DNA from 2 places in the Sporosarcina contaminans genome. Region 2 is predicted to be linked to the other one. Evidence: riboswitches for the same ligand, from Rfam matches in the RefSeq annotation. Region 2 holds a riboswitch; the other holds the start of a gene.
The links. Region 2 has a riboswitch for lysine ahead of dapA (4-hydroxy-tetrahydrodipicolinate synthase). Riboswitches for the same ligand answer to the same signal wherever they lie in the genome.

Region 1: another riboswitch for lysine. It lies ahead of ACFQ38_RS09940 (Na+/H+ antiporter NhaC family protein); the one in region 2 lies ahead of dapA (4-hydroxy-tetrahydrodipicolinate synthase).

The regions. Positions count from the first base shown of each region.
Region 1 is NZ_JBHTLT010000046.1:3,091-7,861, reverse strand. Features, by position in the region: gene ACFQ38_RS09940 (Na+/H+ antiporter NhaC family protein) at 166-1,749, opposite strand; lysine riboswitch at 1,890-2,070, opposite strand; gene yunB (sporulation protein YunB) at 2,114-2,905, opposite strand; gene ACFQ38_RS09930 (bifunctional metallophosphatase/5'-nucleotidase) at 2,981-4,369, opposite strand; gene ACFQ38_RS09925 (sulfite exporter TauE/SafE family protein) at 4,366-4,771, opposite strand, start outside.
Region 2 is NZ_JBHTLT010000004.1:32,048-36,818, reverse strand. Features, by position in the region: gene ACFQ38_RS01160 (DUF2268 domain-containing protein) at 58-840, shown strand; gene ACFQ38_RS01155 (YjcZ family sporulation protein) at 906-1,046, opposite strand; gene ACFQ38_RS01150 (hypothetical protein) at 1,235-1,492, shown strand; gene dapA (4-hydroxy-tetrahydrodipicolinate synthase) at 1,619-2,503, opposite strand; lysine riboswitch at 2,633-2,811, opposite strand; gene ACFQ38_RS01140 (DUF4256 domain-containing protein) at 3,157-3,723, shown strand; gene modA (molybdate ABC transporter substrate-binding protein) at 3,955-4,771, shown strand, end outside.

The DNA of each region.
Region 1 (4,771 bases), on a different contig from region 2:
AGTTAGTATAAATGTCCATCCTACTAATGTCAAAGTGTTTTTAGTATAGTAAGAATCTTTTTAACTACTTCTATTAGGTCTAAAGATTGTACAAACGCTGCCATTTTCGGGTAAAAAAACTGCCTCATAGTCGATTAGATCAACATATGAGACAGCTGTTTCTGTTTATTCTATGAAGGATTTCACCTTATACTCTGTTTTATTCTTTTTAGATACTATTATAGTAAATAATAATGCCATGATCACTACTACTACGACAAGCCCTACCCAAATGGAACCAGTTAACCCTAAAGTCAAATAACCAATGCAGGATATGATTGCCGCTATTAAAGCATAAGGCAACTGAGTCGCTACGTGATCCATATGATTGGAACCAGCGCCTGTAGAAGAGAGAATCGTCGTATCTGAAATAGGAGAACAGTGATCTCCGAATACCGCCCCTGCCAATACTGCTGAAAGTGCTGGTAGTAGAAGCTCCGGTTCTGCATTGATCATAATCGTTCCTGCTATCGGCAGCAAAATACCAAACGAACCCCAAGAAGTGCCAGTTGAGAATGCCATCAGGCCGGCTAAGATAAACATAATAAGCGGCAAGAAGTGGACAGGAATACTAGATTTTTCTACAACGCCTGAGAGGTAAAGACCCGTTTCAAGCACATCGATCAAATCAGTTAATCCCCACGCAAAAATCAAAATTAATACCGCTGGTAGCATTGCTTTTAAACCACTAACGATCGCTTTCCCAATTAATGAAAATGAAGCCGTCTCGTTCTGTTTCATTTGTGCGATATAAAGACTTCCTGCTAATACTGTACCGACAATCCCCCCCGTCACTAAGGACAATGGTACGTCCGTATTTTCCAAAATAGACCAAATGCTTGCAGACCCTCCTGCACGATAACCGGTCCACACCATCATGCCCAATGTAAAAATAACAAGCGCTACAATTGGAGCAATCAAATCTCGTACCCGGCCATAAGAATGAACAGGAAAATCCTCTTTCAATTGACCTGGAATATCCTTTTCAGGATCGAATAATTCACCTGTTTGCTCTGCACGATCTTCGTGCTTTTTCATTGCAAAGAAATCAATATTCGTCCATGCAAAGAAAAATACCATAGACAGAGTGGCGATCACGTAGAAATTCATGGGAGCCATCATTAAAAATGCAGACAATGGAGAATACGTAATGGCTGCACTCGTTCCAAAAATTAACGCTAACTGCCCGATCAAAAATGCGCCCCAGCTTGAAATAGGTGAAATTACGCAAATTGGGGCAGAGGTCGAATCGATGAAATAGGCCAATTTCGCACGCGATATGCGATGTTGATCCGTAATAGGTCTTGCAATCTGACCTACAGCCAATGAATTAAAATAATCGTCTACGAAAATTATAATGCCGATGAAAACCGTTAGTAGCTTTGCACCGCGCTTTGTCTTAATGCGGCGTATGGCCCATTCCGCAAATGCCCTGCTGCCGCCTGACAAGCTGACAAACGCTGTAAGTATCCCTAATAAAAGAATGAAAATCATTATGAAAATATTATACGTATTCAAAGCGCCTTCTGACCAGAATGATGCTGTCATTCCTGTCCAGATCGATTTCACAGTTTCCAATGGCGAAAAAGATGAAACTAATAATGCCGCTGCTACAATTCCGGATCCAAGTGATAACAAGACCCTTTTCGTTAGCAGCACCATGACGATTGCGATTAATGGTGGTATTATTGATACCCATGTGCCTATCATATTCATTTCCTCCAACTTTATGAATTGAAGAACATAGAGGGGAAAAAATAAAACCGACACCTATTACACTTTATGTGTCATAGGTGTCGGCTTATTCTACGTTTCGTTTGTAAGATAATTGAGCTCTCTTTATCTAACGCACGATCTGTAGCTCATCACACATCTCAACAATGTGTGACAGTGCCATCCCTATTCGGAATGACCCCAGCTATGAAAGGCTTGGCAAGCCATTTCACACTTCGGCAAAACTTCCTTTCCCAAACGGTCATCGATGCCGTCTCTCGTTTGGTACTCTTAAGCATTGCAACCTCTACCTAATCGGTGTTCCTCTTTCTATTAAGACTAACAGGAAATCGAACTTTTTTCAAGGGCTTCCTTGTGTGCCTGTCAGTGGGAAGGGCACCTCTACTTGTGGAGGACTGACATCCCCTCTATTATAAATTTGAGGAATTGGGCTTTGGATTAATCCAATTGCCATTGGAATCCTTTTTTCCACAACACTTTTACGTGTCGCAAGCGGTACAATGATTTGTACGTTCACTTTTACAACAACATCCACCTTTACTAAAGCATTGTTAATGCCAAACTCTTCAATATCCGTTACAACTTCTGTCTGAACTTCCCCAATTACATGAAAACGAATTGGAATTTTCGGCCCTAAATTCCCCAATATGGGAAGATTCAACGCCTGCCCCATCGGAACGAAATAAACAATTCCTCCTTGGCTTTCCATAGCTTTTGGATCATACTCTATGTTTTCGCTAATAGGCAGCATTTCCAAATTGCCGCTTTCAGCTGATGCCAAATGAGCCTCCACAAGGCTTTGCAACTCTGACATCGACTTATTAATAATATCGGTATTAATCGTGTTGACAACCATTCCCGGTGAATCATTTGGAACAATTTCTATAATTTCATTTGCATTATAAAGCTCTGTCGACCTCGATTTATTTGCTTGAGAAATGACATGTGCCGCGATCCTTTCAGTTTGGACTTCCGCATATAGCAAGTATATTGGCGTCAATTTTGAATTAACATAGTAAAAAAAGAGAGCGATTGTTATTAAAAATGCAGGAATTAAAATCGGGAACCATTTACGTTTCGGTTTACGTCTTCCTCTATAATATTTTCGAGGGACTTGACCATGAAATTTCAAACTGATCCCTCCTGCTTCACATTATGCAGGAGGGGCCCCGTTCATACTATCTATTGCCATCTACAAAAGGATTTTTTACAGCGTACCGGCAAAGGTTTCTTTTCCATACCATCCAAGCACATCACGTATGAATTCCGGCATAATATAGTCTTTTTCTGCATCTTTTAAAGTTGGAAAGAAAAATCCGAAAGTAAACATATCTAAGGTTGCTAATGAAATATTCGTTTCAGGAAGAACTTCCTTCTGACCCGCGAACAACTGTCCTGATTCCGTCTCATGAAGGTTTGCAAATATAAGCCCGCCCATTAAAGTCCCTCTAAAGCCAAGCCCTTTAATTTCTGTTTTCGGCCATTCTTCATTCTTTGAGAGACGGATGATTTCCAAAAGCTCCGTTCCTTTTAGTTGAACGACACAAAGATTGATCGGATGTGGCAGCAATGCATGCAAATCTGCTTTTGTCACCCATCCTTGCTCCAAACCACCTAAAAAGAGTCCCCCATTAAAAAGAGCACAATCAGCATCTGTATAGGCGATTAATGATTTACCGAAGAACGATGACAGCGGGCTTTCTTTAAACAGATCATTCTTCAACGGAAATGAATTGTAAAACACCTTCTCATCCATCGATTGTTTGCCGTCTTCAATTAATCGATTGACCCTTTCAACGTCCGCCTCCTCACTCTCAAGTTCACTTGCCGGAATGATCGTTGCATGTTTATTTGCAATACGTCCCGAATCGATGTCGAACTGTACAACAACCTTTCCTACATACTGTCCAAATTTGCCTGTAGCAGCTAACAGTGTTGAGTCTACACACTCTCCTTCCATTAAAAGGTGATGGGTGTGCGCTCCGAATATAATATCGATTTCTTTGCATTCTGCAGCAAGCAACCGATCTTCGTGGATGCCCAAATGGGAAAGACAGACGATTATATCGACTTGCGGACAAATCGATTTTGCAATTTTCCGCAAAGCTTCGCGCGGCTCCACAATCTGCCAATCAAGCTTCGCGTAAAATTCCTTATATTGCGCAGTAGCACCAATAACGCCTATCTTTAAACCGGTAACAGTCGTATAGATTTCATAGGGCTTCATCCATTTTGGAGTTGAATCATCGGTTTCAAATAAATTGCAAATAATAACATCAAAATCAGCACCTTCATATAACGTATTCAATGCTTTTTTCGACATCGTAATGCCTTCATTATTTCCGATTGTAATCGCGTCATAGCCAGCACTGTTCAGCAATGCAACATTCCCCTTGCCAGCTGTTCCGTCCGTGAAGGGGTGAGAACGGTCTACGTGATCGCCTATGTCAAAAACGAGGCAAGTTTCTTCACGTTCTTTATGCTCGGCTCGTTTTGATATTAGATATCTGCTAATTTGCGGCCAAGTATCAAAATGACTATGAATATCATTTGTATGGTAAAAATATATCGTTTCCATCTTTTTTTGCATATTCATCCCCAAATCCCTTCAAAAATAGACCGTATTCCGAATAACAAGAGCATGATCCGCAATAAGAGAACTAACGTATCTGAGTTCATTTTTTTATTCAGCATTGTACCGATAGTCCCCCCGATATACGCGCCAGGTATGACAGGCAAAGCGTAAAGCCAGTTTACATGACCTAACGAAATATGAGTGATCGAGTTGACGATTGCCGAGAGAAATACGATGAACATCGATGTTCCAACAGCCACGTGGGGTGGAAATAAAAACAGGAGGATCATCGCTGGAACAATCATCGTTCCGCCACCGATCCCGAACAATCCTGATGAAAATCCGATTGCAAATGAAAGGATGAGCGCAAACCAAACTGGATAGCCATAAATATAGGTCTTTCCATTGTGATCAATGAATTCC
Region 2 (4,771 bases):
ACTTCCTACGAACATTGTTAAAGGATTGCATATAATACTTGATAGGAGTGTGATGGAATGGGTGTTATTCAAACAAATGAATGGCTCGAAGAATTGGACGGCGACCTTATTGGCATATGTAAAAAACTAAGAGACTATTTTCCGGATGCATCTGTCCCGGATATTCATCAGCACTTGCTAACATTTGGCATGTACAATTTGTCAAAGGACGGAAGCGCTCTGAGTAAAAAACTGTTTGAGAATGGGGCATGGTCAATCGTACAACAGGAGTACGAGCAGCTTCGGCAACTATGGAAAGGTCCTGATGTCCCAATTTTCATATTCCCTTCAGATCCAAATAACAAATTGTTAACTGATGAATTTAGTGGGAAGGCAGGACTTAGTTTCCAAGATAAGTTGTTTTTATTTATCTCTCCAAACAACACGGAAGTAGAAATCAAGGCATTACTCACTCATGAATATAATCATGTATGCCGATTGGCTAAATACCCTAAAAGGGAAGAGGATTATATTTTGTTGGATACGGTCATTTTAGAAGGTTTGGCAGAAATGGCTGTCTTTGAAAGGTTCGGCAAGGAATACAATTCAAAGTTTCTATCACTTTATTCCAATGAGGAATTGGAGAAGTTATGGAGAGAAATTGTGTTCTTTGAGAAGGAACAGTTAAAGGGGACGGCTATTCATTATGAAGTATTATATGGCATGGGGTCCTATCCGAAGATGGTGGGATATTGCGTAGGGTTTTATTTAGTCTGGAACTTTTTGAAAGACAAAACATTGCACTCCGATGAAATATTGGCAATCCCCTCGCATAAAATTGCGCAGCTATCGACTAAATAGAAATGGAAAAAGCATGAACATTTGCTTTTTCCATTTGCCGATCTTATCAAATTCAATTAAGTGTATTAACAGTATCCACCATATCCGTATCCATATCCTCCGCCTAAATAAGAAGCTCCAACGATAATTAAAAGAATGAACAATACAACAATTAATGTAAACCCTGAGCCATAGCCGCCTTCAGGAACAGACTCAACTTTTGACATTCATCAACACCTCCAATGAATCTACTGCTTTTATATTATGTAGTAAAAATTTTCGTGTACTGGACATTCTCCCAATTTTCGTCCTCATTCGATTTCTTTTTCGCACCGATTTAGTATGTTTGTCCTCTATGAAACACCATTTCATACATAAGATGTTGTATGTTCAATTGAAATGAGGTGACAACACGATGTCAATCCAACGTTACCACGACTTATGTACACGGCATGTCGGAAGAGCAGTAGTTATTGGGACCCACGATGGAAGGGTGCATAGGGGGATCATTCAAGGTGTTCGAAATAATAAGGTCTATTTGCAACCAATAGGTCGTCGGAGGGACTTGGGCGGTTTTGGATATGGATTTGGATTTGGCCGAGGTGCTGCCTTCGCCATTGGCATTGCATTAGGATCCATTGCAACATTTGCCTTGCTGCCATTTTGGTGGTAATCAAAACGGTTATTAGCGTAATGAGTGGATAGCAAGGTGGTAGTTACATGAAGCATTTCAATGAATGAAAATAGAACCTGCGAGCAATTTCGCAGGTTCTATTTTATGTTAGCGAATGAATCTATATCAAATCTTTACTTCAGCATGCAGGGATAATGTGCTTTGCAGTGAGTGCAGCTGTTCATCGTTCAACGGAATCATCGGCAAACGGACACCACCGACGGGAATTCCTTTCAGATTTAATGCCGTTTTTACAGCGGAAGGATTCGGAACAGCAAAAAGGGCTTTCATAATCGGAAGCAGTTTACGGTGATCGTTGGCGGCAGCTCGAGCATTGCCTCTCTTGAATTTCCCGATCATCGTTTGCATTTCGTTTCCAATAATATGGGCTGCGACTGAAACGACCCCTGTTCCACCGATGGACAATATCGGGAGGGTCAGACCGTCGTCTCCGCTATATAAGGAAAAACCTTCTGGCGTTTGTTCAATGATTTCCGCCATAGCATCCAAATCGCCGCTTGCTTCTTTGATTGCAACGATATTTGGTATTTCAGAAAGGCGGACGATTGTTTCAACGGACATGTTTACGACGCTACGCCCAGGGATATTGTACAGCATAATCGGTAAGGAAGTGGCTGATGCAATCGTTTTAAAATGTGCGTACATGCCTACCTGGCTTGGCTTGTTATAATATGGCACAACAAGCATGATGCCATCAACACCAACATCCTCAGCAAGCATTGTGAGCTCAACCGATTCACGTGTGTTATTCGAACCTGTTCCCGCAATGACCGGAACTCTACCGTTCACCACTTCAACTGTAAACCTGAACAATTTGACTTTTTCTTCGTTTGACAACGTAGGGGATTCTCCTGTCGTCCCTGCTACAACCAATCCATCAGATCCATTGGAAATTAGATGATTAATCAAGTTTCGTGTTGCTGCAAAATCAATTTCACCATTTTCATCAAATGGAGTTACCATTGCTGTTACGATTTGTCCGAAATTCATTGTTTCTCCACATCCTGTCTTTTATTTTGGAAAATAAAATAGAGGGAGAAGGGCAATTGCAAAAAAGAAAACAAAAAGCAACAACGAGGGATCGTTGTTGCTTGAAATAATAAAATAAATTATTTCTTTGCATAAGATAGCCCTCCATATAGTTTCCTATATGACAATCCTGGACTTATTCAACCCAGAACCAGCTTCGAGATAAATGAGAATCTCTCCACTTCGGCAAATTCCCCTTTCCACAATCTTCATAGGATCTCATTATCCTCTGATTGTGTACTGATGGTCTTTGCGCCTCTATCCTTACTTCAATACTTGCGAAATAAGTTAATATATTAAATTATATAAGACTTTACATGTAATCCGATACAATTGCAAGTAAAACGTGAAAATAAAGTGAATTGCCTTGTCCTTGAAACGGCTTTATGGGGTTGTGTCAACGCAAGAGAAAATATTGGTTGGGGCAATTCATGATGATGAGTTTTTGTAAGCTAAGGAATTTAAAATAGTCTATTAGAATTCATTTTGTAAATCAGTTGATTAGTTCGGTTACTAATTTGCATTTTGTACTATTAGGAAAGGATTTGTCTAAAAGAATTTCTTATGGTAAAAGTAATATAAGTTTATGCCGGAAACGGGGAGGAAATGAACGTATGGCAACTGTTAAAAAAGAGCTATCTATGGAACAACGTGAAGAATTGCTTGAAACATTGAAAGCCCGCTTTGAGAAGAACATGCACCGTCACGAAGGGCTTGAATGGGAAAAAGTTCAAGCGAAGTTGGACGAGCAAGATGAGAAACTATGGTCTCTCAATGAAATGGAAACGACGGGTGGAGAACCGGACGTTGTTGGTTACGACGAACAAAAGGACGAATTTGTTTTCTATGATTGCTCTCCAGAAACTCCTAAAGGACGCAGAAGCGTTTGCTACGATCGCGAAGCATTGGAATCAAGGAAAAATCATAAGCCAGAAAACAGTGTAATCGATATGGCAACGGCTATGGGGATCGAATTATTGACGGAAGAACAATATCGTGCATTACAGCAACTTGAAAATGTCGACTTGAAAACATCGAGCTGGGTGCAAACACCTCCTGCTATTAGAGAGCTTGGCGGGGCCATTTTTTGTGATTACCGCTACGGGCAAGTCTTCGTCTATCACAACGGCGCTTCATCTTACTATTCATCCAGAGGATTTCGCGGCTCGTTAAGAGTATAGGAACTATACAGCTGTATAGTAGATGAGAAATTAGGGTTTTCCTTTATTTAATGCTTTATAAATATTGAAACAATCCTTCTCCCAACCAAGGGAAATGGATTGTTTTTACTTGTTTCCAATGCTTTGTTGTATGGACGTAAGTTGACCCTCTTTTATGCTCTCTCTATAATTGCATATAAGTAGTTATAATAGATCTATTTCGTTATAACAAATGAGAGGGGTGGAGAAAACATGAAAAAAATCGCCTATCTCTTTCTCCTATTATGCATAATATTCATTCCGTATGGTTGTACAAGCAGCAACGAAGCAAAAGAGAGTGGATTAATAGCCAAACAATCGGCAACAAAATCCACTGTAGATGAAAATAATGTAGAGCTGATGATTTCTGCAGCGGCTAGTTTGACTGATACATTGAACGATTTAAAAGCAGGTTTTGAAAGTGAAAATGCGCATATTACGTTAACGTTCAACTTTGGCAGCTCCGGAAAATTAGTGCAGCAAATTGAAAACGGAGCACCATCAGATATTTTCTTATCCGCAAGTAAAAAAGATATGGATACTTTACAAGACAAAAAGCTAATTGTAGATGAGACGCGTGTTGATTTTGCAGAAAATCAATTGGTGCTTATTGCGAATAAGGATACAGATACATCGGTAGCTTCATTTGAAGAGATTGACCCATCCGCAATTGGGCATTTTGCAATTGGAGAGCCTGAAAGTGTACCGGTTGGCCGCTATACAAAAGAAGTATTAGAGCATTTGGATTTGTGGGATCCTCTTCAAACGAAGCTTGTGTTAGGATCGGATGTACGCCAAGTGTTAACCCATGTCGAGATGGGGAATGTCGATTTAGGCATCGTCTATTCGAGTGATGCAAAAATTTCAGATGATGTAAAAGTACTTGCGACGGCGAAACCTGAATGGCATGAGGCAATTGTCTATCCTTTGGCGGTTGTGTCTGAATCGAAACACTTAGAAGAGGCGAAAGCCTTTATAGCGTACTTGACGAGCGATAAAGGGAAAGAAATATTAAAGAAATATGGCTTTA